DNA from 3 places in the Blautia sp. MSK.18.38 genome. Region 2 is predicted to be linked to each of the others. Evidence: predicted binding sites of a transcription regulator. Region 2 holds the regulator's gene; each other region holds the start of a gene.
The links. Region 2 encodes Rex, which represses fermentation and respiration genes when NADH is low (regulators of the CRP and FNR family bind a similar motif). Its sites were predicted from a motif close to ATTGTTAANTANTTAACAAT; they were not measured.

Region 1 (7,515 bases), on a different contig from region 2:
CTATAATACACCCGAGGAAAAAAATCAATGACAGGAGTGATTTAGAGTGGTTTCAGGAGGCGGAAAGCTGCAAAATGCGGACCGGCAGATGTCAGAAGCTTTTATAACAAGTGTATTTCTGGCAATGTCCGGCGGATTTCAGGATGCCTACACATACTTTACAAGAGATGAGGTGTTTTCCAACGCCCAGACAGGCAACGTGGTTCTGATGAGCCATAATTTTATGACAGGACAGTGGGGAGACGGTTTAAGGTATCTGTTTCCTGTTTTAGCCTTTGCCATTGGTGTTGTAGCGGCGGAGCGGATCCAGAGTACCTTTAAATATGCAAAAAAACTTCACTGGAGGCAGATGATCCTGCTGATCGAGATCCTGATCCTTTTTGTGGTGGGATTTATGCCGGGAGAATTGGATATGCTGGCAACCGTACTGGTATCCTTTTCCTGCGCCATGCAGGTACAGACCTTCCGGAAGGTGGGCGGTTATTCCTATGCAAGCACTATGTGCATCGGAAATTTACGAAGCGGCACGGCGGCGTTGTCCGTGTATTGTCGTGAAAAACGTCCGGAACAGCTGAAGCAGGCTCTTTATTATTTCGGAATAATTTTCTTTTTTGCCATTGGAGCCGGTGGCGGAGGAAATCTGTCCATGAGGCTGGGGATCCCGGCAATCTGGGTATCGGATGTTTTGCTTCTGATCAGCTTTATTCTGATGTTTTCCAGTAAACATAGAGATTAGAAAGGGTGAGGAATTGTGGAAAACAGCACATTATTCCCAAGAGAGGAAAAGGCGGAGCTTTTATTTGAAAAGATCCTGAAGGATCCGGAGGCGTGCAGACGGCTGACGGAGACCTTCTATGAATCCATGGATGCGGATACAGACATAGAATGCGGATATCTTCCTCCGGAAAAATTCGCCTATGCATTGCTGGACGCATATAAAAACCGTGATCTGACAGCTCTCCTTATGGCGATCTGCCAGAACAGTATGTTTGATCTTCTGCGAAATTCTTTTCTGGCACCGTTCAGGTTCAATGCAGATGGACAGGAGAATCCGGTGTTTCTCACAGATGAAAAAGGAAATTTTCTGCGGGAAAAGGGAATTCATGTAAGTGATAGGGATTACGACCGGTTCCGCAGGATATACAGGGAGAAGCAGGGCGTAAAGATGTATCTGGCGTATGGCTACCGGAAGCGCCATGCCTATGATGAAGATACCATGGAAGTAGAAGAGTACAAAATGGGCGAACATATCGGTGTGCTGCTGGTGTATGAGCTTCCGGACAGCGTAAGGGAAAAGGAAACGGAGGCACAGGCCTATGCGGCTGTATGGGATATCATGATGGCAATTCAGAAGAAGCTTCCAAGAGCCTTTGTATATTATGGGCAGGATTCTGTGGAGGATGGTGGAAAACGTTATGACGGACTGGGCGTTTTTCTCCCCATCCATAAATTTGCGGACCGCTTGGAAAAAATGATCGGGATCGCGGATGAGATCGTAATGAAATAGAATGTACAAAAAAGGACTGCTTTTGTATTGCTCCGGTTATCAGAAGGATAGCTGATGACCGGAAGCTACAGAAAGCAGTCCTTTTTGTATGCCAATTAGGTGCAGTAGCGGAACATTTTGTCCGTAAGGATCCTGGCGAAAATAAGGCCCAGGGGAAGAGCAACGATGATCAGAATCGCAGCTGCAAACCAGGAGGCGGAAACATTCAGGGACATGATTCCCAGATTGTAGATTGCCCGGTAGAGATAAAGTCCGGGAACCATGATCACAATGGATGGTACGGTAATGGAAATCCTGGGATATCCCACTTTGGTTTTAATGAGGGAGGCCAGAAGTCCGGCTGTCAGTGCTCCGAAAAAAGCCGCGGCAGCAGGTGGGAAACCGGCAAGATCAACAAGCTCCAGACGTAAAGTGTTGGACAGTGCGCCGATGAATGCGGCAGCTGCGGCTAGACGGACAGGGCTGTTGAACATGACCGAAAAGCCGAATACCCCGCAGAAGCTTGCCAGAAGCCGGAACAGGATCCTCTGAGCTGCCGAAAGCTCCAGAGGCAGGAAATCCACAGGCTTCAGATGAAGAAGCAGTGCCATCAGCCAGGCAGAGACAGCAGCCACCATTACAACAATAATGGCGTAGGCCAGTCGTTCCAGACCGGAACGCATATCCAGCTTGGCAAGGTCGATCCCGCTTGTGATAAACGGAAAGCCCGGAATGATAAACAGCATGGAACAGATGTACCCGGCCTCATGCTGGACGGAAATGTGGAACAGAAGCTCTGCCAGCTTCAGGAAGCCTGCATATACAAGACAGGCGGAGGAAACAGAAACTGCAATGCACATAAACAGAGTAAAATGATGCTTGCCAAGCTTGCAGCGGATGGCGTTTCCGATGCCTGCGCCTGCAAAAGCCAGGATCATTTCCAGCGGGCCACCGCCCAGAAGAAAAGTAAATGCACCACAGGCCAGTGCAGAAGCCAGTCCCAGGGCGGCAGGGGAATAAAGCCCGTGGATCCGCTCGATCTCATCTAACTGACTGTGCAGTGCTTCACCGCTCATATGGATACCCTCCGCAGGAAAATCACTGACAAAATGTTCCAGCCTGTTCAGTCTGGAAGTATTTACGCCGGTGGTAGTCAGACTAAGTGCATGGGAAAAACTGCTCTCACCGTCAAAGCAGGTGTAGCTTATGGACATCAGTCCGATATCTGCGGAACAGGTGATACCAAGTGCTTCTGACAATGTATTCATGGAACTCCGTACCCGCCAGGCACCGGTCCCACAGGAGAGAAGCATCATGCCTGTACGGCCGATCAGGGAAGCTTTTTCGGAAAGAGAAGCTTCTGTAATGGGCTGGCTGTTCCTGGTACTTACGTAGTTGTGCCAAGGGATTTCCATATGATTACGTTTGATCAGAATATCTGACATAGAAATCACTTCTTTCTATATATTAAAATCATATAGTTACTATTATAAATATATATAATAACTATAATCAGATATATTGTAGCCATTATTCTGAAAAAGTCAAGTATAGATGGAGTAAAATCTGACAGTACCAAAACGTCACTGTTAAAGATTTATCATTTTTTTGCGGAAAATGAATTTTTTTGGTTGCTTTTACGTACAATTTATGTATAATTGTGGATAGGGATGTTGGAATGACCAATTCCTATGGCAGGATGACAAAAACCTGCAGCAGTAGGTGGCTATCATAATTACTATTAAAGAAGAGAGGTAAATGTTAAGATGGCAAAAATCGATTTAACAAAGTATGGTATTACCGGAACAACTGAGATCGTGTACAATCCTTCCTACGAGACATTATTTGAGGAAGAGACCAAACCGGAGCTTGAAGGATTTGAGAAGGGTCAGGTCAGTGAGCTTGGTGCTGTCAATGTAATGACAGGTATCTACACAGGACGTTCCCCTAAAGACAAATATATCGTTATGGATGAGAACTCCAAGGACACAGTTTGGTGGACATCCGATGAGTACAAGAACGATAACCATCCGGCAACTCAGGAAGCATGGAATGCAGTTAAAGATCTTGCCAAGAAGGAGCTTTCCAACAAGAAACTTTTCGTAGTAGATGCATTCTGCGGAGCTAACAAAGACACACGTATGGCTATCCGTTTCATCGTTGAGGTTGCATGGCAGGCACACTTCGTAACAAACATGTTCATTCAGCCGACAGCTGAGGAGCTTGAGAACTTTGAGCCGGATTTCGTTGTTTACAACGCATCCAAGGCTAAAGTTGAGAACTACAAAGAATTAGGACTTAACTCTGAGACAGCTGTAATGTTCAACATTACAAGCCGTGAGCAGGTTATCGTTAATACATGGTACGGCGGAGAGATGAAGAAAGGTATGTTCTCCATGATGAACTACTATCTGCCGCTGAAGGGCATCGCTTCCATGCACTGCTCTGCAAACACAGACCTTAACGGAGAGAACACAGCAATCTTCTTCGGTCTTTCCGGAACAGGTAAGACAACACTTTCCACAGATCCTAAGCGTCTTCTGATCGGTGATGACGAGCATGGCTGGGATGACAACGGAGTATTCAACTTCGAGGGTGGATGCTACGCTAAGGTTATCAACCTTGACAAAGAGTCTGAGCCGGACATCTACAATGCGATCAAGAGAAACGCTCTTCTTGAGAACGTAACACTTGATGCTGAGGGCAAGATCGACTTCGCTGACAAGAGCGTAACAGAGAACACACGTGTTTCCTACCCGATCAACCACATCGAGAACATTGTTCGCCCTGTATCTTCTGCACCGGCAGCGAAAGAGGTTATCTTCCTGTCCGCAGATGCATTCGGCGTACTTCCTCCAGTATCTATCCTGACACCGGAGCAGACACAGTACTACTTCCTTTCCGGATTCACAGCTAAACTTGCTGGTACAGAGCGTGGAATCACAGAGCCTACTCCTACATTCTCCGCATGCTTCGGACAGGCATTCCTTGAGCTTCATCCGACAAAATATGCTGAGGAGCTCGTTAAGAGAATGGAGAAGAGCGGTGCGAAAGCATACCTCGTTAACACAGGATGGAATGGAACTGGAAAACGTATCTCCATCAAAGATACTCGTGGTATCATCGATGCTATCCTTGACGGATCTATCCTTAAAGCTCCGACAAAGAAAATCCCATTCTTCAACTTCGAGGTTCCGACAGAGCTTCCGGGCGTAGATCCTGCAATCCTTGACCCACGTGACACATATGCAGATGCTGCAGAGTGGGAGACAAAGGCTAAAGATCTTGCTGCAAGATTCGTTAAGAACTTTGCTAAATATGAAGGAAATGCAGCTGGTAAAGCACTCGTTGCAGCCGGCCCGCAGGCATAATCAGTCATTCCAACTGAATACAGATCGTAGACTTAACCGGGAGCGGATTTATCCGCTCCCGGTTTTTTGACAAACAACTGAGGATCTATTATTTGATATAGAACTGTGCAGTGCGAAGCATGTTTCCAGACATGGAATAAACAGAAAGTTGAAGATATCTACCTGTAAAATAAAAAACTTTGGCTTGACTAACAGAGGACATATGGTGTATCCTTTCTGAGAAGTTAAGCGGGAGACCCGTAAGACTGTAAAAATTCTCTTTGCACTGCATTACATTCGAACAGGATGCGAGATCAACAGTACAAACTGAGCAGGCGATGCTTTTCGGAATCGAAAATATTTATCGAAGGCATGGGGCCGGGCCGCAGGAAGCGGCAGCGGATATGGATTTAAACGTAATTGCAAAGAACCTGCATTCACAGAATATGAGGTGAAGCAGAATGTGACTTTGCTTTCAGACATATCTGCGGGACAGTGTATGTTTCGCAGGTATGTCTTTTTTACTGCAAAATATGGATGGAACAGAAGGTAGAAGCTGGGATATCCCTATACAGAAAAGAAAGAACACCGGCGGAAAATCGCACTGCAGCGAGTAGTGAAGGAACCGCCGGTTTTTTCACGGAAAATGTTGTGCCATAAGAAGAACCTGATCATATATTTAAAAGGAGATTCTGTTTATGGAACACACAGAAAACAAAACAATTATACATGATACAGAAAAAACAGCTTCATGGGAACAGCAGACAGCAATGAAGGTATCCGGGATCAGTATTCTGGTAAACCTTTTATTATCTGTATTTAAACTGATCGCAGGTATTGTGGCACATTCAGGAGCGATGATCTCGGATGCCATTCATTCTGCATCAGATGTGGGAAGCACCTTCATCGTAATCATCGGTGTCCGTCTTTCTACAAAGAAATCAGACAAAGAGCACCAGTACGGACATGAAAGAATGGAGTGTGTTTCTTCCATTGTCCTTGCAGGAATGCTGCTTGTCACTGGTCTCGGGATCGGAATTACCGGTGCCCGTGATATCGTAAAAAGCACATCCGGCGGAACCATTGCCATTCCGGGAACACTTGCACTGATTGCAGCAGTGGTATCCATTGTGGTAAAAGAGTGGATGTTCTGGTATACAAGAGGTGCTGCAAAGAAGATCAATTCAGGAGCCCTGATGGCAGATGCATGGCACCATCGTTCAGATGCACTTTCCTCTATCGGAGCGTTTGTCGGTATTTTAGGTGCAAGACTGGGATACCCGATCCTGGACCCGATCGCCAGTATCGTGATCTGCGTTATGATCGCCAAGGCATCGATCGACATTTTCAGGGATGCCATTGACAAGATGGTAGATCATTCCTGTGATGCAAAAACTGAGGAATCCATGAAGAGAGAGATCCTCAAGGTACCGGGCGTCAGAAGAGTAGACCTTCTTAAAACCCGTCTTTTCGGATCCAAGATGTATGTGGATATCGAAATCGCAGCAGATGGAAATATTTCCCTTTTTGATGCACATGATATTGCGGAAAATGTACATCATACGATCGAGAATAAATTCAAAGATGTAAAGCACTGTATGGTGCATGTAAATCCGATCAACGGATAAAAAACAAGCTGCCGGAGCGACTGTGATCGTCATCCGGCGGCTTGTTTTTGTATAGAGAAACACCCGGTAGGGGAGCTACCGGGTGTTTCGAGGGGAGTATAAATAATTAAATAAGGGGTTATGTAAAAAAAATTTTTGAAGGGTAAATTCTTTTTACAAGAATGATTATAATATAAACTGGAAAAAAAAGCAATATGATTTTGGCGAATAATCTCCAAACTTTTTGGGATACTATTTCCTGTAATAAAAAGCGGCAGAAAGCTTGGGAAAGCCGTAAAATCAACTTCATCAGGAGGTAATTCAAATGGCGAAAAATTACGAAACAGACAGAAATGAGTCTAATTATGCAGGAAAAAATCACGGGGAAAGTGCTTCCAGAAATTGCGGAAAAAACAGCTCTAAGAACAGTTCTGGAAATTCTTCCAGGAACAGTTCCAAAAGCAGCTACGGAAACAAAATTTCCGATGAATATGATTCTGAGAAGGACAGAGGCTCTGACAGATATTAAAGGATAAGAAAAGCGGGAAAAGTCAGAGATGGCTTTTCCCGCTTAAATACATATAAGGGAACATTCACCCGGAAGCTTCCATATAATATACCAAAAAGAGGAGATTTTTTCCATGTTTCAGATCGAAACTATCTCTGCAAAAATGCTGGATTATTATGTGGAGCGCAGCGACGCTGTTATCATAGATCTCCGGGATCCTGCCGCCTACAGAAGGGGACATGTCCGGAACGCGGTAAATATTCCATACAGAGAGCTGGAGGAATATCTTGAGAAAAAACAGGATCAGAAATATCGTTTTCCCAAAGATAAGCTGCTGATATTTTACTGCGACCGCGGCGGCGCCAGCATGCAGGCTGCCCGGAGCCTGGCAAGACAGGGCTGTCGTACCAGGTCCGTGATTGGTGGATTTGCAGCCTACAGAGGGAGAAATCTTGTGCGCGGATAAAAAAAGCGGACAATATCAAATCAGATTGCGAATGCATATCTGTAACAAATCTTGTATTTTAAAGGAAATCATGATAATGTAAAGAACAGAGATAAAAA
Region 2 (7,515 bases):
TTAGGAGCCGGTAACCTCCTTCAGAAGCTGACAGGCAGGCAGAAAATCCTTGGATGGAATGGAGGAGCAGGAGAGGACCAGGGTGACCTCGGCTCCGTTTTCTCTGAGAACCTCCAGTCCCAGACCACGGTTCCGGGCTCTGTCTGTCAGTTCACTGCCTGTGAGAGAACAGGGAAGAGTAAGGGCAAGGCTGGTTCCTGCGGTTCCTGTTTGAATCTGGCAGTCCTGGCCGAAGGTTTCCCGGACAGCCTGGGAAAGAGCCTTCAGCTTCTGGGAATAAAGGCGGCGGAGCTTTCTAGTCTGGGAAGCCAGATGCCCGTCGCGGATAAACTGGCAGAGCGCGATCTGTTCTGCCTTGGAAGCAGTCTGATTATAAAAGGCTGCTTTTTTTGTATATTTTTCCCGGAGAGAGCGTGGCAGTACCATGAAGCTGACACGGATGGAGGGCAGCAGCAGCCTGGAAAAGGAACCGATATAGACAACGTTTTCACCACCTGCAAGACCGAAAAGTGAAGGTGTCGGCTTCTGGAAATAAACAAATTCGTTTTCGAAATCATCCTCAATGATCAGATGGTCATTGATCTCCGCATGACGGATCAGCTCCAGGCGTCGTTTTACCGGCATGATCTCGCCCCATTTCGTCATGTGAGCAGGAGAAACATAGATCACATCGCAGCTTTTGTCCCGGTAATGGACATCAAAGCCGTAATCCTGAAAGATGGTGCTGCATGTGGTGAAGGACGGTGTGGGGAACGAAACGGTTTTCCGTTCATGGATTAGAGGACAGAGGATCTGGAGAAGGGGCTGGAGACCGGCTCCTACTACAATGTCATCCGGGGAGCAGATCACATTTCTGCGTTCCCGGATATAGTCTGCGAGAACCTCCCGGAAATCGCTTTCGCCCTGGGGTTCGCCATAAGAAAGCATACGTTCGCCCTGGCGGAGGGCGCTTTTGATGTAACGCTGCCACAGATCAAAACGGAAGCTTTCCCGGTCAACACCGGAAGAGGCAAAATCATAAAGGCAGGGCGTGATATCCTTATCCTGTTTTTCGGGGGGAAGCAGATGCTGCTTGGAAGCAATGCTGGTGACATAATAGCCGCTTTGTGCCCTGGCGATGATATAGCCGTCTGCTGCCAGCAGAAGATAGGCATTTTCGATGGTGGTACGGCTCAGCTTCAGCTCCTGGGCGCATTTGCGGAGGGAGGGCATTTTGCTTCCGGGAAGGAGACGGCCTTCCAGGATCAGCTTCCGGTAATAGTGATAAACCTCCAGATAAAGGTGTTCTTTTTTGTGTTCTGCAGATATATTTAACATAAGTATGATGATTTCCTTCCAAAAATGATTGCGTAAACCTGACAGTTCATTCTATAATATTACAGAAAAAAACTCAAGACTGGAGAATTACCATGAAAAAAATAGCAGTGATCAATGATCTTTCCGGGCTGGGGAAATGTTCACTGACAGCAGCGATCCCGGTGATCTCGGTGATGGGAGTCCAGGCGTGTCCACTTCCCACCGCTGTTTTAAGCAACCAGACCGGTTATGAAAGTTATTTCTGTGAGGATTTCACAGAGCATATGGAACCATATATGGAGCAGTGGAAAAAAAGAGGATTTTTCCCGGATGGGATCTATACAGGATTTCTTTCTGACGATAAGCAGGCAGACAGGATCCTGAAATTTATGGATGCGTTTGCAGGGAAGGATACTCTGATCCTTACAGATCCGGTGATGGGGGATGACGGCGCGGTTTATCCGATCTATACAGAAGAGCTTCGCAGCCGGTTCTGCGAACTGACACGTCGTTCCTATGTGATCACACCGAACCTTACGGAAGCCCTCCTTCTTCTCTACGGAAAAGAAAAAATGGAGGAGATCTGGAAGGAACTGCAAAAGGCATCAGAGGCCCGGCGGATGGAAGAGATCCGGGAGATCGGGTGCGGACTTGCCCGGAAATTTTCACTTCCTGCCGTTGTGATCACCGGAGTGGATCACAGGGAGGAGGGGCAGCCTCTGAAAATGGGAAATCTTGTCCTGGAAAACGGAAACAGCTCCTGGGTATTTGCAGAGAAATCTGGCGGAAGCTATTCCGGGACAGGAGATCTTTTTGCATCCGTGCTCAGTGCAGGGCTGGTAAAAAGATATTCCATGAAAACCTGTGCAGAGCTGGCCGTGGACTTTATCTCGGCATCGATCCGGGATGCGGTGGAGGAAGGAACAGACCGTAACGATGGTGTATGCTTTGAACAGCATCTCGGCATGCTGCTTCCATAAAAACATGAGGGGATAAAAAAGAGCTGACCGTCAGGCCAGCTCTTCCCATTTTTCATAAAGCTCTTCCAGTTCTTCAGCGATGGCTGCTTTTTCGCGGCTCAGCTTTGTACATTCCGCTACATTGGTGCAGACATCCGGAAGGACCATGGTTTCGTCGATCTCGCTGTCTCTTGTTTCCAGCTCTTCGATACGGGCTTCGACTTTTTTCAGCTCGGCTTCCCGTTTTCGTTTCTTTGCCTGTTCTTCCTTCATCTGCTGCCAGGAAAGCTTGTTCTCGGAAACCGATTTTTCTTCGGCAGGTGCCTCCGGAGAAGTGCTTCCCGGTGCATAGGTACTGGTCAGCTCCTCCTTCTTTTCCAGATAGTAATCATAATCACCGATGTAATTTACCACTGCCTGGTTTGTCAGTTCCATGATCCTGGTCGCAGTCTGATTGATAAAGTAACGGTCATGGGATACATAAAGGACTGTACCGGTGTAGCTGACCAGTGCTTCCTCCAGGATCTCCTTGGAGGCAATATCCAGATGATTGGTAGGCTCGTCAAGGATCAGGAAGTTGGCTTCGGAAAGCATCAGTTTTGCAAGGGAAACACGGCCTCTTTCTCCACCGGAAAGTGCGGAGATCTCCTTGAAAACATCATCTCCGGTAAAGAGAAATGCGGCAAGCATATTTCGGATCTCGGTCTCTGTGAGAGTCGGATAAGTATCGGAGATCTCCTGGAAAATCGTCTTGTCCATATGCAGAACATGATGTTCCTGATCGTAATAACCGATCTGCACCTTGGAACCAAGGGAAAATTTGCCGGCATCTGCCTCAATAAGACCGTTGATGATCTTCAGCATGGTGGTCTTTCCGGTTCCGTTGTTTCCGATCAGTGCCACACGCTCGCCGCGTTTGATATCAAAGGAGATATCGGAGAACAGGGTCTGTCCCGGAAAAGCCTTGGAAAGCGCTTCCACGTGGAGCACATCGTTTCCGCTTAACACCCGTGGTTCCAGCGAGATACGCATCCGGTCCTGGAGCTCAAGAGGCTTTTCGATCCTCTGTACACGGTCCAGCATTTTTTCACGGCTTTCCGCACGCTTGATGGATTTTTCACGGTTAAAGGATTTCAGCTTGGCGATAACGGCTTCCTGATGCTTGATATCCCGCTGCTGATTTAAGTATGCCTTGTACTGTGCGTCACGAAGTTGAGCCTTCTTGAGAGCATAGGCAGAGTAGTTGCCGCTGTATACGCGGGTCTGTCCGGCTTCGATCTCAATGACCTTGGTGACTACCTTATCCAGAAAATAACGGTCATGGGAGACGATAAAAACAGCTCCCGGATAATTCAGAAGATAAGTTTCCAGCCAGGAGATGCTTTCCATATCCAGGTGATTGGTTGGCTCATCCAGAAGCAGGATATCCGGCTTGGAAAGAAGCATCTTGCCCAGCGCCACGCGGGTTTTCTGACCGCCGGAAAGAGTTTCGATCTGCTTGTCATAATCTTCCTCCGTGAAGCCGAGACCCTTTAAGACACCGGTCAGCTCACTTTTGTAAGCGTATCCGTTCTCCAGCTCAAACTGATGGGTCAGGCGGGTATAGGTTTCCATCAGACGGTTCAGCTCATCACCGGTCACCGTGTTCATTTCCTGTTCCATATTGCGGATACGGCGTTCCATATCGATGATGTGCTGCTTGGTGGTAAGAAGCTCCTCGTAGATGGTATGATGTCCGTGGATATCCTGGTACTGGGCAAGATAGCCGATATTTTTATCCCGGGCAAGCACCACGGTACCGGAATCAGCAGAAAGCTCCTGCATGATGATACGCAGCAGTGTGGTCTTTCCTGCACCATTGCATCCGATCAGAGCAGCCTTTTCACGGTCTTCAATGTGAAAGGATGCATCATTTAAAATTACTTTTTCGCCAAAGGCCTTGCATATATTCTGACATGATAAAATCATAAAAACTGTCCTCCTGTATAAAGAATCACCCCTGTTTATGTCTGAACAGGGAAAAATCCTCCACCTATTATAACGGAAACTGCCGGGATTTCAAAGAAAAAATCAATTATTAGAAAAATTATAAAGAAATTTGTACAGAATAGACAACTTTAATTGACAGGAAAATGTCAATTCGTTATAATTAACCTAGTGTAAGGTAAGGAGGAAAACTATCGTGGAGACAAAACAAATCTCGAAAGCGGTGATTAAGCGTCTGCCACGCTATTACCGCTACTTAGGAGAGCTGATGGAAGATAATGTAGAACGTATTTCTTCCAATGAATTAAGTAAAAAGATGCATACCACAGCTTCTCAGATCCGTCAGGATCTTAATAATTTTGGCGGTTTTGGGCAGCAGGGGTATGGCTATAATGTACACTATCTTTATACAGAGATCGGTAAGATCCTGGGACTGGATACCGTTCATCCGATGATCATCCTGGGTGCCGGTAATCTGGGACAGGCACTTGCCAATTATGTGGATTTTGAGAAGCGCGGGTTCAGGCTGGTTGGTATCTTTGACGTAAATCCTGTGCTTGAGGGCATCGCAGTCCGTGGACTTGAGATCCAGATGCTCAGTGAGCTTCCGTTTTTCCTGAGAGAGAATAACGTGGAGATCGCGATCCTGACACTTCCCAAGAATAAAGCCAAGGAAATGGCAGATATCCTGGTGGAGAACGGGATCAAGGCAATCTGGAATTTTGCACATCTCGATCTTGAGACACCGGATGATGTGATCGTAGAGAACGTTCATCTTTCCGAGAGTCTGATGACACTGTCTTATAATCTCAGCAAATACAGGCAGGAACATGTGGATAAGTAAGAATTGTTAAGCTGCCGGAAACGGCAGCTTTCTCTATGACAGAGGGGAGGCAGAAGACAGAATGAAGAAGCTTGTTACCTGCAAAGAAATGAAGGATCTGGACTCCACAACGATCCGTGAGATCGGAGTTCCCTCCGAGGTTCTGATGGAGCGGGCGGCACTGAAGGTGGTAGAGGAAACAGAAAAGTATCTCCAGAAGGACGAAAGGATCCTGGTAGTCTGCGGAAGCGGAAATAATGGCGGTGACGGTATCGCTGTTGCCAGATTGTTCCATCTGAAGGGAATCCGGGTAGAGTTTTATATGGTCGGAAACAAAGATAAAATGACCAGAGAGACAGCTCTTCAGTATAAGATCGCTTCCGGTTATCGTGTCCCGGAGGTGAATAACCCGCAGTGGAGTGAATATACTACTATAGTAGATGCCGTGTTTGGGGTAGGCCTGACGCGTCCGATCGAGGGGCATTATGCTGATATCATCCATGAGATGAACAGTGCGAGGGCCAAAAAGATTGCAGTTGACATCCCGTCAGGAGTGAACGGAGATACTGGCCTGGAAATGGGAATTGCCTTCAGCGCCGATCTGACTGTCACATTTGCCTACCGGAAAAGAGGTCTTTGCTTTTATCCGGGAAGACTGTATGCAGGAAGGATCGTTACCGCCGATATCGGGATCTATGAGCAGGAAGCTGTGACTGCATCTGCCGCCTGTCTGGAAAATAAAGATCTGAAGCTGTTTCCGGAACGTGATCCCGGCGGAAACAAGGGTACCTTCGGAAAAGTGCTCTTTGTGACCGGAAGTGAGGGAATGTGTGGAGCCGCTTATTTAAGCGCCAGTGCAGCACTTCGTGCCGGTGCGGGAATGGTAAAGATCCAGACTGTGGAAGCCAACAGGATCCCACTGCAGATACTCCTTCCGGAGGCTATGGTCTGCAGCCGCTTTGATCAGGAATCCAATGAACAGCTTCTATCCTGGTGTGATGTGATCGTGATCGGACCGGGACTTGGAACATCAGTGGCCAGCCGTGAGAGAGAACAGTGGTTTCTCACGGCGGCTGCCCGGGAGAAAAAGCCGCTGATCCTGGATGCGGACGGCCTGAACCTTCTGGCTGCACATCCACAGTGGTACCAGTATCTGGGAGAGCATGTAGTCCTGACACCGCATATCGGAGAAATGAGCCGGCTCAGTGGCAGAACGATCCAGGAGATCCAGCATGAGATCGCAGATACTGCACTGAAATGTGCTGCGGAAACAGGCTCTGTGTGCGTATTGAAGGATGCATGTACGGTGATCGCAGATGAAAAAGGCCAGATGTATCTGAATCTTTCCGGTAATTCCGGAATGGCAACTGCAGGAAGCGGAGATGTGCTTTCCGGGATCCTGGCAGCAGTGTTATGTATGTATCTGAAAACGGAGGAACAGCCTCCCATGGTTTTAAAGGCCGCGTTAGGTGTTTATCTTCACGGACTTTGCGGTGATCTTGCAGCCGCTGAAAAAGGAATGCGCAGTATGCTGGCAGGAGATATCATAGAATATCTGCCCAAGGCATTAGCTATAGGTGAAGAGGAGTCGGGATTATGAAAAAATACGAGAGAGTAAAAGCACTGGTATCACTGGATGCCATTGCCCACAATTTTGAGGAAATGCATAAAAATGTCAAAGAAGGGACAAAGATCATCGCTGTGATCAAGGCGGACGGTTATGGTCATGGTGCCAGAGCTATTGCCCGTCTGATCCAGGACTATGACTATATCTGGGGATTTGCAACAGCTACTGCAGAGGAGGCACTGGAGCTTCGGCATGCAGGGATCATCAAGCCTGTCCTGATCCTTGGCCTTGTATTTGAGGAATATTATGAAGAACTTGCAGCCAACGATGTCCGGATCACCATATCAGATCTAAATACAGCGGCAGAATATGCAAAAGCAGGTGCACGCATTGGAAAAAATGTACATATTCATCTGGCTCTGGATACGGGAATGACAAGGATCGGATATGCGGATATTCCGGAAAATGCGATAAAGATCGAAAAAATCTCAAAAATCCCGAATCTGGTGATCGAGGGAATGTTTACCCATTTTGCCAGGGCGGATGAGACCGACCGTTCTCCTGCACTGGTGCAGCTGGACCGTTATCTCCGTTTTGCAGAGCTTCTGGAAAAAAGAGGCGTTCATATTCCGGTACGTCACTGCTCCAACAGTGCAGGTATCATCCGTGTTCCGGAAGCAAATCTCAATGTCGTTCGTGCCGGCATCACCATTTACGGTATTTATCCGTCAGAGGAGGTAGAACGTGATATTGTGAAGCTGACACCTGCAATGGAGCTGAAAAGTCATGTATCTTATGTGAAAAATGTGGAACGTGGAACAGCGGTAAGCTATGGAGGAACGTTTGTTACAGAACGCTTTACCAGAATGGCAACGATCCCCGTA
Region 3 (7,515 bases), on a different contig from region 2:
ATGGAAAATGGATACTCCGATGCCGGAGGCAGTAAAGAAGCTGGTTGTTATGGATATCCACGAGGTTGAGAAGGTTGCAGCTACTGTTGACTTTGTATTTTCCGCAGTTGATATGACTAAGGATGAGATCAAGGCGATCGAGGAAGAATATGCAAAGACAGAGACACCGGTTGTGTCCAACAACAGCGCACACCGCTGGACACCGGACGTTCCGATGGTAGTTCCGGAAATCAATCCGGAGCACTTCGAGGTTATCGAATTCCAGAAGAAACGTCTCGGAACAAAACGCGGCTTTGTAGCTGTTAAACCGAACTGCTCTATCCAGAGCTACGCTCCGGTACTTACCGCATGGAAAGAGTTCGAGCCGTATGAAGTAGTTGCCACTACATACCAGGCTATTTCCGGAGCAGGAAAAACCTTCAAGGACTGGCCGGAGATGGAGCACAACATCATTCCGTACATCGGTGGTGAGGAAGAGAAGAGTGAGAAGGAGCCATTAAGACTCTGGGGCAAGATCGAGGACGGCGTGATCGTTCCGGCTACCACACCTGTCATCACATGCCAGTGTGTACGTGTTCCGGTCCTCAACGGACATACAGCAGCTGTATTCGTTAAATTCCGCAAGAAACCTACCAAAGAGCAGCTGATCCAGAAGCTGGTTGAGTTTAAGGGACTTCCGCAGGAGCTTGAGCTTCCAAGCGCTCCGAAGCAGTTCATCCAGTATCTTGAGGAGGACAACCGTCCGCAGGTACAGATGGATGTAAACTATGAGAATGGAATGGGAGTATCTGTAGGACGTCTTCGTGAGGATACTGTTTATGATTACAAGTTCATCGGACTTTCCCATAACACAGTAAGAGGTGCCGCAGGCGGAGCAGTTCTCTGTGCAGAAACTCTGAAAGCGAAAGGATATATCCAGGCTAAATAAGAACTGGATCCTTTACAGGAAATAAAGAAAATCATCAGAAACGGGATATCGGTTTTTCCGGTGTCCTGTTTTTGCGTATGTGGAAGGAACAAAGGAGATATGCGCAGAAAAGTAATTACTACAGTTGTGACATTTCCCACAACCACGGCTGCCATGAAAATGGAAAGAACGGCCAAGGAATCCGAATTTCCGGGAAGGCTGATCCCGATCCCTTCAGAGATCAGTGCCCAGTGCGGACTGGCATGGAAATGCGTGGAGCAATCAGAGGAGGAAACAGAAAAATTCCTGAAAAAAAAGGAACTGGCCTGGGATGGCATCTATCGTGTTCTGGTATAAAACGGATATTGTTTGTTGTATGTAACAAAACGGAAATTTTTGAAAATTTTCGCATTTTTATTGTTAAATAATTGGTAAAGTGTTACAATATAACAAGCAGATTTCCGGAAAGCGTGTTGCTGTGAACAAAGAAGCAGCAACAAAGTGCCACGCTTGCTAAAAATATGTGGAGGTGCTATTTATGAACAGGGAGGATGTAGAGAAACTGTCAACCGCTGCGAAGGGTAAGATAAACTTACTGAACAGCAATTTCGGAAAATTCTTTATGCGGGCGATCATGGCCGGATTTTTTATTGATGTGGCGATGATCTACAGTAACGTTGTTGGAAATGTATTTTCCAAGACATTCCCGGAATGGGGGAAATTCCTTGGAGCCATCGTGTTCTCTATTGCGGTCCTGCTGATCGCAATGGTAGGAGGAGAGCTGTTTACCGGTAACAATCTGGTAATGGCTTTTGGTGCGTATGACAAGAGCGTATCATGGAAAGACGTAGGCAAGGTCTGGGGAATCAGTTACATCGGCAATTTTGTGGGATGCCTGATCCTGGCGCTGATCTTTGCAGGTGCCGGAGCGTCCGGTACAGCAGATTATTTTGCAGGATTTATAAACGGAAAACTGAGTATTCCGGCAGGACAGATGTTTTTCCGTGCGGTACTTTGTAATTTCTTCGTCTGTCTTGCTGTTCTCTGCGGCATTAAGCTGAAGAGTGAGTCGGGCAAGTTCCTGATGATCGTGATCTGTATTTCAGGTTTCGTTGTCAGCGGATTTGAGCATTGTATTGCAAATATGGGTATTTTTACAGTTGCATTCTGTATGGTGCCAGGATTGTCTGTCGGCGCTATGCTTAAAAGCATGGTGATCGTAACACTGGGAAATATAGTTGGCGGAGCTGTGCTTCTGGCATGGCCGCTTAGAAAGATGAGTGCAGATAAATAGTATGGCAAAGGCTTTATACATAGCGGAGAAGCCCAGCGTGGCACAGGAATTTGCGAAGGCTTTGAAGATCAACGGTCAGAGAAAAGACGGATATCTGGAATCTGATGATTCTGTGGTAACCTGGTGTGTAGGACACCTGGTTACCATGAGCTATCCCGAAAAATATGATATCAAGTTTAAAAGGTGGAGTTTTGATACCCTGCCTTTTTTGCCGCGCGAATTTAAATATGAAGTGATCCCCGGGGTCAAAAAGCAGTTCGAGATCGTAAAAGGACTGCTGAACCGGCCGGATGTGGATACCATTTATGTGTGTACCGACTCCGGACGTGAGGGTGAATATATCTACCGTCTGGTAGCCCAGATGGCAGGAGTAAGGGGAAAAGTCCAGAAACGTGTGTGGATCGATTCCCAGACAGAGGAAGAAATCTTAAGAGGGATCCGTGAAGCGAAGGATATCTCGGAGTATGATAATCTGGCAGCATCTGCGTATCTCCGCGCAAAGGAAGATTATCTTATGGGAATCAATTTTTCCAGAGTTCTGACCTTGCGCTACGGAAGCAGTGTCACCAATTATCTCCATTCCAAATATCAGGCCATTGCAGTTGGGCGTGTGATGACCTGTGTTCTTGGCATGGTGGTGCGGAGAGAACGGGAGATCCGTGTCTTTGTGAAGACACCCTTCTACCGTGTCCTTGGCAGCATTGGACTTGCAGGCGAAAATTTTGACGGTGAATGGAGGGCTGTGGAAGGCAGCCGGTATTTCCAGTCCCCGTATCTTTATAAAGAAAACGGCTTCAGGAAAAAAGAGCATGCACAGATGCTGATCGATCAGCTGATGGTGAATCAGCCCCTTTCCTGTATTGTGGAAAAGGTGGAACGAAAAAAAGAAAACAAAAATCCGCCGCTTCTTTTTAACCTGGCGGAGCTTCAGAATGTGTGCTCAAAGCTGTTTAAGATCAGTCCGGACGAGACACTCCGGATCGTACAGGAGCTTTATGAGAAGAAGCTGGTGACTTATCCGAGAACGGATGCCAGAGTTCTTTCCACGGCAGTGGCCAAGGAGATATACAAGAATATATCCGGTCTTCGAAATTATCAGCAGGCCGGTGCTGCGGCGGCAGAGGTTTTGGGGATGGAATCCTGGAAAAGCATTGCAAAGACCAGATATGTGAATGACAAGCAGATCACAGACCATTACGCGATCATTCCTACCGGTCAGGGATTGAATGCGCTTGGAAGCGTGTCTCTTACTGCACAGCGTGTGTACGAGACCATTGTACGGAGATTTTTGTGTATTTTTTATCCGCCGGCCGTTTATCAGAAGGTGAGTCTTGTGACGAAGCTGGACGGCGAGGCATTCTTTTCATCCTTTAAGGTTCTCAAAGAAGAAGGCTATCTGAAGATCGCCACGAATTCTTTTTCGCGGAAAAGGGCTTCAGACAGTGAGAAAAACAGAAATGGAGAGGAAGACGAGGTTTCCTGTGATACTGTGCTCCTGGAGGCGTTGCAGAAGCTGAAAAAGGGTGATATACTTCCTGTGAACGGTTTGAGTGTCAAGGAGGGTGAGACTTCACCGCCCAAACGATACAATTCCGGTTCCATGATTCTTGCCATGGAAAATGCAGGACAGCTGATCGAGGATGAGGAGCTTCGAGCCCAGATCAAAGGAAGCGGGATCGGCACCAGTGCTACCCGTGCCGAGATCCTGAAGAAGCTTTTTAACATCAAATATCTGGCACTGAACAAAAAGACCCAGGTGATCACTCCAACGCTTCTTGGGGAAATGATCTTTGATGTGGTAAATTGTTCTATCCGGCAGCTTCTGAACCCGGAGCTTACGGCAAGCTGGGAAAAGGGGCTCACCTATGTGGCAGAGGGCAGCATCACGGAACAGGAATATATGGACAAGCTGGAGCATTTTGTGCGGGTACGTACCCGGCAGGTGGAGGCAAGCAATTATCAGTATAACCTGCGGCAGTTTTTTGATGTGGCCGCTGTAAACTACAGGAAGCCGGAGCGAGCTTCCAGACAGGGAGGAAAGAAATCATCATGATGAAAGATTTTACTATCAGCAATATGCTGGATCTGAATGAGACCATTGCAGCAGAGCTTTTTGAGGGGAAAACCTATCCGTGGGAGGTTCTTCCGGAGATCGGAGATTTCATTATCAAGCTGGGAAAAACACTGGATCCTTCTGAATATGAGGAGAAGGGCGAAAATGTATGGATCGCAAGATCCGCTACAGTTGCGCCGACTGCAAGTATCACCGGACCGGCTATCATTGGCAGAGACGCCGAGGTGCGCCACTGTGCATTTATCCGCGGCAAGGCTATCGTTGGTGAGGGCGCAGTTGTGGGAAATTCCACAGAGCTTAAGAATGCAGTGCTGTTTAACAAGGTTCAGGTTCCTCATTATAATTATGTTGGAGATGCTGTGCTGGGATATAAGTCCCACATGGGTGCCGGATCGATCTGTTCCAACGTAAAATCAGACAAGAAGCTGGTTGTCGTAAAAGACGGGGATGAAAAGATCGAAACCGGTCTTAAGAAATTCGGAGCGATGCTCGGAGATCATGTTGAAGTCGGATGTGGTTCTGTGCTGAATCCAGGTACTGTGATCGGACGGAATTCTAATATTTACCCGCTGTCACCGGTACGTGGATGTGTTCCTGCAGATTCCATTTATAAAAATGCAAAAGAAATCGTAAAGAAAAAATAAGAAACAGATTCTTCTGGACACGCATTTAGGCTGCACTTTTGAGAGAGTGCAGCTTTTTTTTGATGGGGTGATGGATGCAACAGTATTGGTCGTGGAAGGATGAACCGACTGGGAGCGGGCGTGATTAAGATAAAAACAAAAGCTGTCGAAGTATGACCAGTTCTATAATATGGACTGGGTAAAACCAGTAAAAGAAATATTTTGCTGATTTTCCGCGGATGAAGCCTCTTTTTCCATTGTACAGGTTAATGGACAGAAAGGCAAAGGAGGCTCTCCATTCATAGTAAAGCCAGCAGCTTCCGAGGATTGCCTGGCCTGGTTTATCGTTTCGCATATAGTATATGATCAGCAGGAAGATATACCCCCGCCATCCATAGTCTGCTTTCAGAAAAATGGAAACAACAAGCAGTCCCAGGATGCAGAGAAGCTGCATCGAAGGTCTGGTCTGGAAATATTCGATGGCACAAAAGGCCAGATATCCGAGGAAAAGCGTAAAAAACACATTTTGTCTTTCGTAACGCAGCGTATTTGTAAACATCAGATTCCACGGAATTTCTGAGAGCAGCGCAAAAAGAAGGAGATTTCTTCCATAGAGGAACCGGCTCCGTGTATGCCGGAAGCCTTCCAGCAGGAGAAAACAGAAGATGGGAAAAGCAGCTCTTCCGATATCGCGGAAAATAAGATATACAGTATATTCTCTGCCGAAAAGTGTAAACAGGATTTTCTGTGCAGGCTGATACATACTGAGCAGCACAGCTCCGATATGATCGATCAGCATGGTGATGACCGCGATCATCTTCAGAGCGCTTCCGCTGAGAATGCGGTATTTTTCTGGAAAAACAGAATCCACAGATGCATTCATGAAAAATATACCTCCAAGGTTAAACTTGCTAATATATTATCACATACATACAGTAGTTGCCAGAAATATTTGACAGTTAGGCATGCAATACTGCCGGAATAACTACCAATATTATGCGTTTTATGGCAAAATTTTATCAAATATGACTGGACGAAACAAAGGTTTTGTGAGAAAATAGCCGTAGGGTGTTATCGAACTTTTTTTCTCAATAACATCGGTCAATCTATACTTGAAAGGAGTTTTAAAATGATTTATTCACGCGAAGTAGAAGAAATGTGTCCAGTGGCACAGGGCGTACATCATGGTGCCGCTCCGATCCCGGAAGAAGCAAAATGGGTTCAGGCAAAAGAAGTAAAGGATATCTCCGGATTTACACACGGTGTTGGCTGGTGTGCTCCGCAGCAGGGTGCTTGCAAGCTTTCCCTTAACGTTAAAGAGGGAATCATCCAGGAGGCACTTGTTGAGACAATCGGATGTTCAGGAATGACTCATTCTGCAGCTATGGCTTCTGAGATCCTTCCAGGACTTACCGTTATGGAGGCGCTGAACACAGACCTTGTATGTGATGCAATCAATACAGCTATGAGAGAGCTTTTCCTTCAGATCGTTTACGGACGTTCCCAGTCTGCATTCTCCGAGGACGGACTTGCAGTAGGCGCTGGTCTTGAGGACCTTGGAAAAGGACTTCGTTCTCAGGTTGGTACAATGTATGGAACTCTGAAAAAAGGACCTCGTTACCTTGAGATGGCTGAGGGTTATGTTACAGGTATCGCTCTTGATGAGAACGATGAGATCATCGGATATCAGTTCGTAAGCCTTGGAAAAATGACTGACTTCATTAAGAAAGGTGATGACCCGAACACAGCATGGGAGAAAGCAAAAGGTCAGTACGGCCGTGTTGCAGATGCTGTTAAGATCATCGACCCAAGAAAAGAGTAATTACACTTCGTAAGGTGAAAATATCAGGAGGTTACAGGAAATGGCTTTATTTGAATCATATGAGAGACGAATTGACAAGATCAATTCTGTTTTAAACAGCTATGGAATCGCTTCTATCGAAGAAGCTGAGAAAATCACTAAAGACGCAGGACTGAACGTTTACGATCAGATCAAAGGCATTCAGCCGATCTGCTTCGAGAACGCTTGCTGGGCTTACACAGTAGGTGCAGCTATCGCGATCAAAAAAGGCTGCAGAAGAGCCGCTGATGCAGCAGCAGCTATCGGAGAAGGCCTTCAGGCTTTCTGTATCCCGGGATCCGTTGCAGACACACGTAAAGTAGGTCTTGGACATGGAAACCTTGGAAAGATGCTCCTTGAGGAAGAGACAGACTGCTTCTGCTTCCTTGCAGGACATGAGTCTTTCGCAGCAGCTGAGGGTGCGATCGGTATCGCAGAGAAAGCAAACAAGGTTCGTAAAAAACCTCTTCGTGTTATCCTGAACGGTCTTGGAAAAGACGCTGCTCAGATCATCTCCCGTATCAACGGCTTTACATATGTAGAGACAGAGTATGATCCATATAAGAACGAGGTTAAGGAAGTATTCCGTAAATCCTATTCAGAGGGACTTCGTGCAAAGGTTAACTGCTACGGCGCTAACAGCGTTCCGGAAGGTGTTGCGATCATGTGGAAAGAGGGCGTTGACGTTTCCATCACAGGAAACTCCACGAACCCGACTCGTTTCCAGCATCCGGTAGCAGGAACATACAAAAAAGAGTGCAACGAGAAAGGCAAAAA

Region 1: the regulator Rex is predicted to act here: its motif matches at 3,072-3,091, upstream of pckA (phosphoenolpyruvate carboxykinase (ATP)).
Region 3: the regulator Rex is predicted to act here: its motif matches at 5,806-5,825, upstream of NE638_RS11795 (iron-sulfur cluster assembly scaffold protein).

Annotation. Positions count from the first base shown of each region.
Region 1 is NZ_JANFYP010000016.1:77,007-84,521, reverse strand. It holds gene NE638_RS11300 (YoaK family protein) at 89-736, shown strand; gene NE638_RS11295 (DUF4866 domain-containing protein) at 752-1,507, shown strand; gene NE638_RS11290 (threonine/serine ThrE exporter family protein) at 1,603-2,931, opposite strand; gene pckA (phosphoenolpyruvate carboxykinase (ATP)) at 3,253-4,857, shown strand; NiCo riboswitch at 5,154-5,334, shown strand; gene NE638_RS11280 (cation diffusion facilitator family transporter) at 5,535-6,464, shown strand; gene NE638_RS11275 (hypothetical protein) at 6,769-6,972, shown strand; gene NE638_RS11270 (rhodanese-like domain-containing protein) at 7,085-7,417, shown strand.
Region 2 is NZ_JANFYP010000009.1:50,711-58,225, forward strand. It holds gene NE638_RS07410 (precorrin-8X methylmutase) at 1-4, shown strand, start outside; gene pdxR (MocR-like pyridoxine biosynthesis transcription factor PdxR) at 1-1,317, opposite strand; gene NE638_RS07420 (pyridoxamine kinase) at 1,410-2,276, shown strand; gene abc-f (ribosomal protection-like ABC-F family protein) at 2,307-4,223, opposite strand; gene NE638_RS07430 (redox-sensing transcriptional repressor Rex) at 4,438-5,085, shown strand; gene NE638_RS07435 (NAD(P)H-hydrate dehydratase) at 5,147-6,664, shown strand; gene alr (alanine racemase) at 6,661-7,515, shown strand, end outside.
Region 3 is NZ_JANFYP010000018.1:10,678-18,192, reverse strand. It holds gene asd (aspartate-semialdehyde dehydrogenase) at 1-928, shown strand, start outside; gene NE638_RS11820 (DUF3343 domain-containing protein) at 1,028-1,264, shown strand; gene NE638_RS11815 (formate/nitrite transporter family protein) at 1,446-2,201, shown strand; gene NE638_RS11810 (DNA topoisomerase) at 2,203-4,254, shown strand; gene NE638_RS11805 (transferase) at 4,251-4,919, shown strand; gene NE638_RS11800 (TraX family protein) at 5,044-5,781, opposite strand; gene NE638_RS11795 (iron-sulfur cluster assembly scaffold protein) at 6,028-6,720, shown strand; gene NE638_RS11790 (GGGtGRT protein) at 6,761-7,515, shown strand, end outside.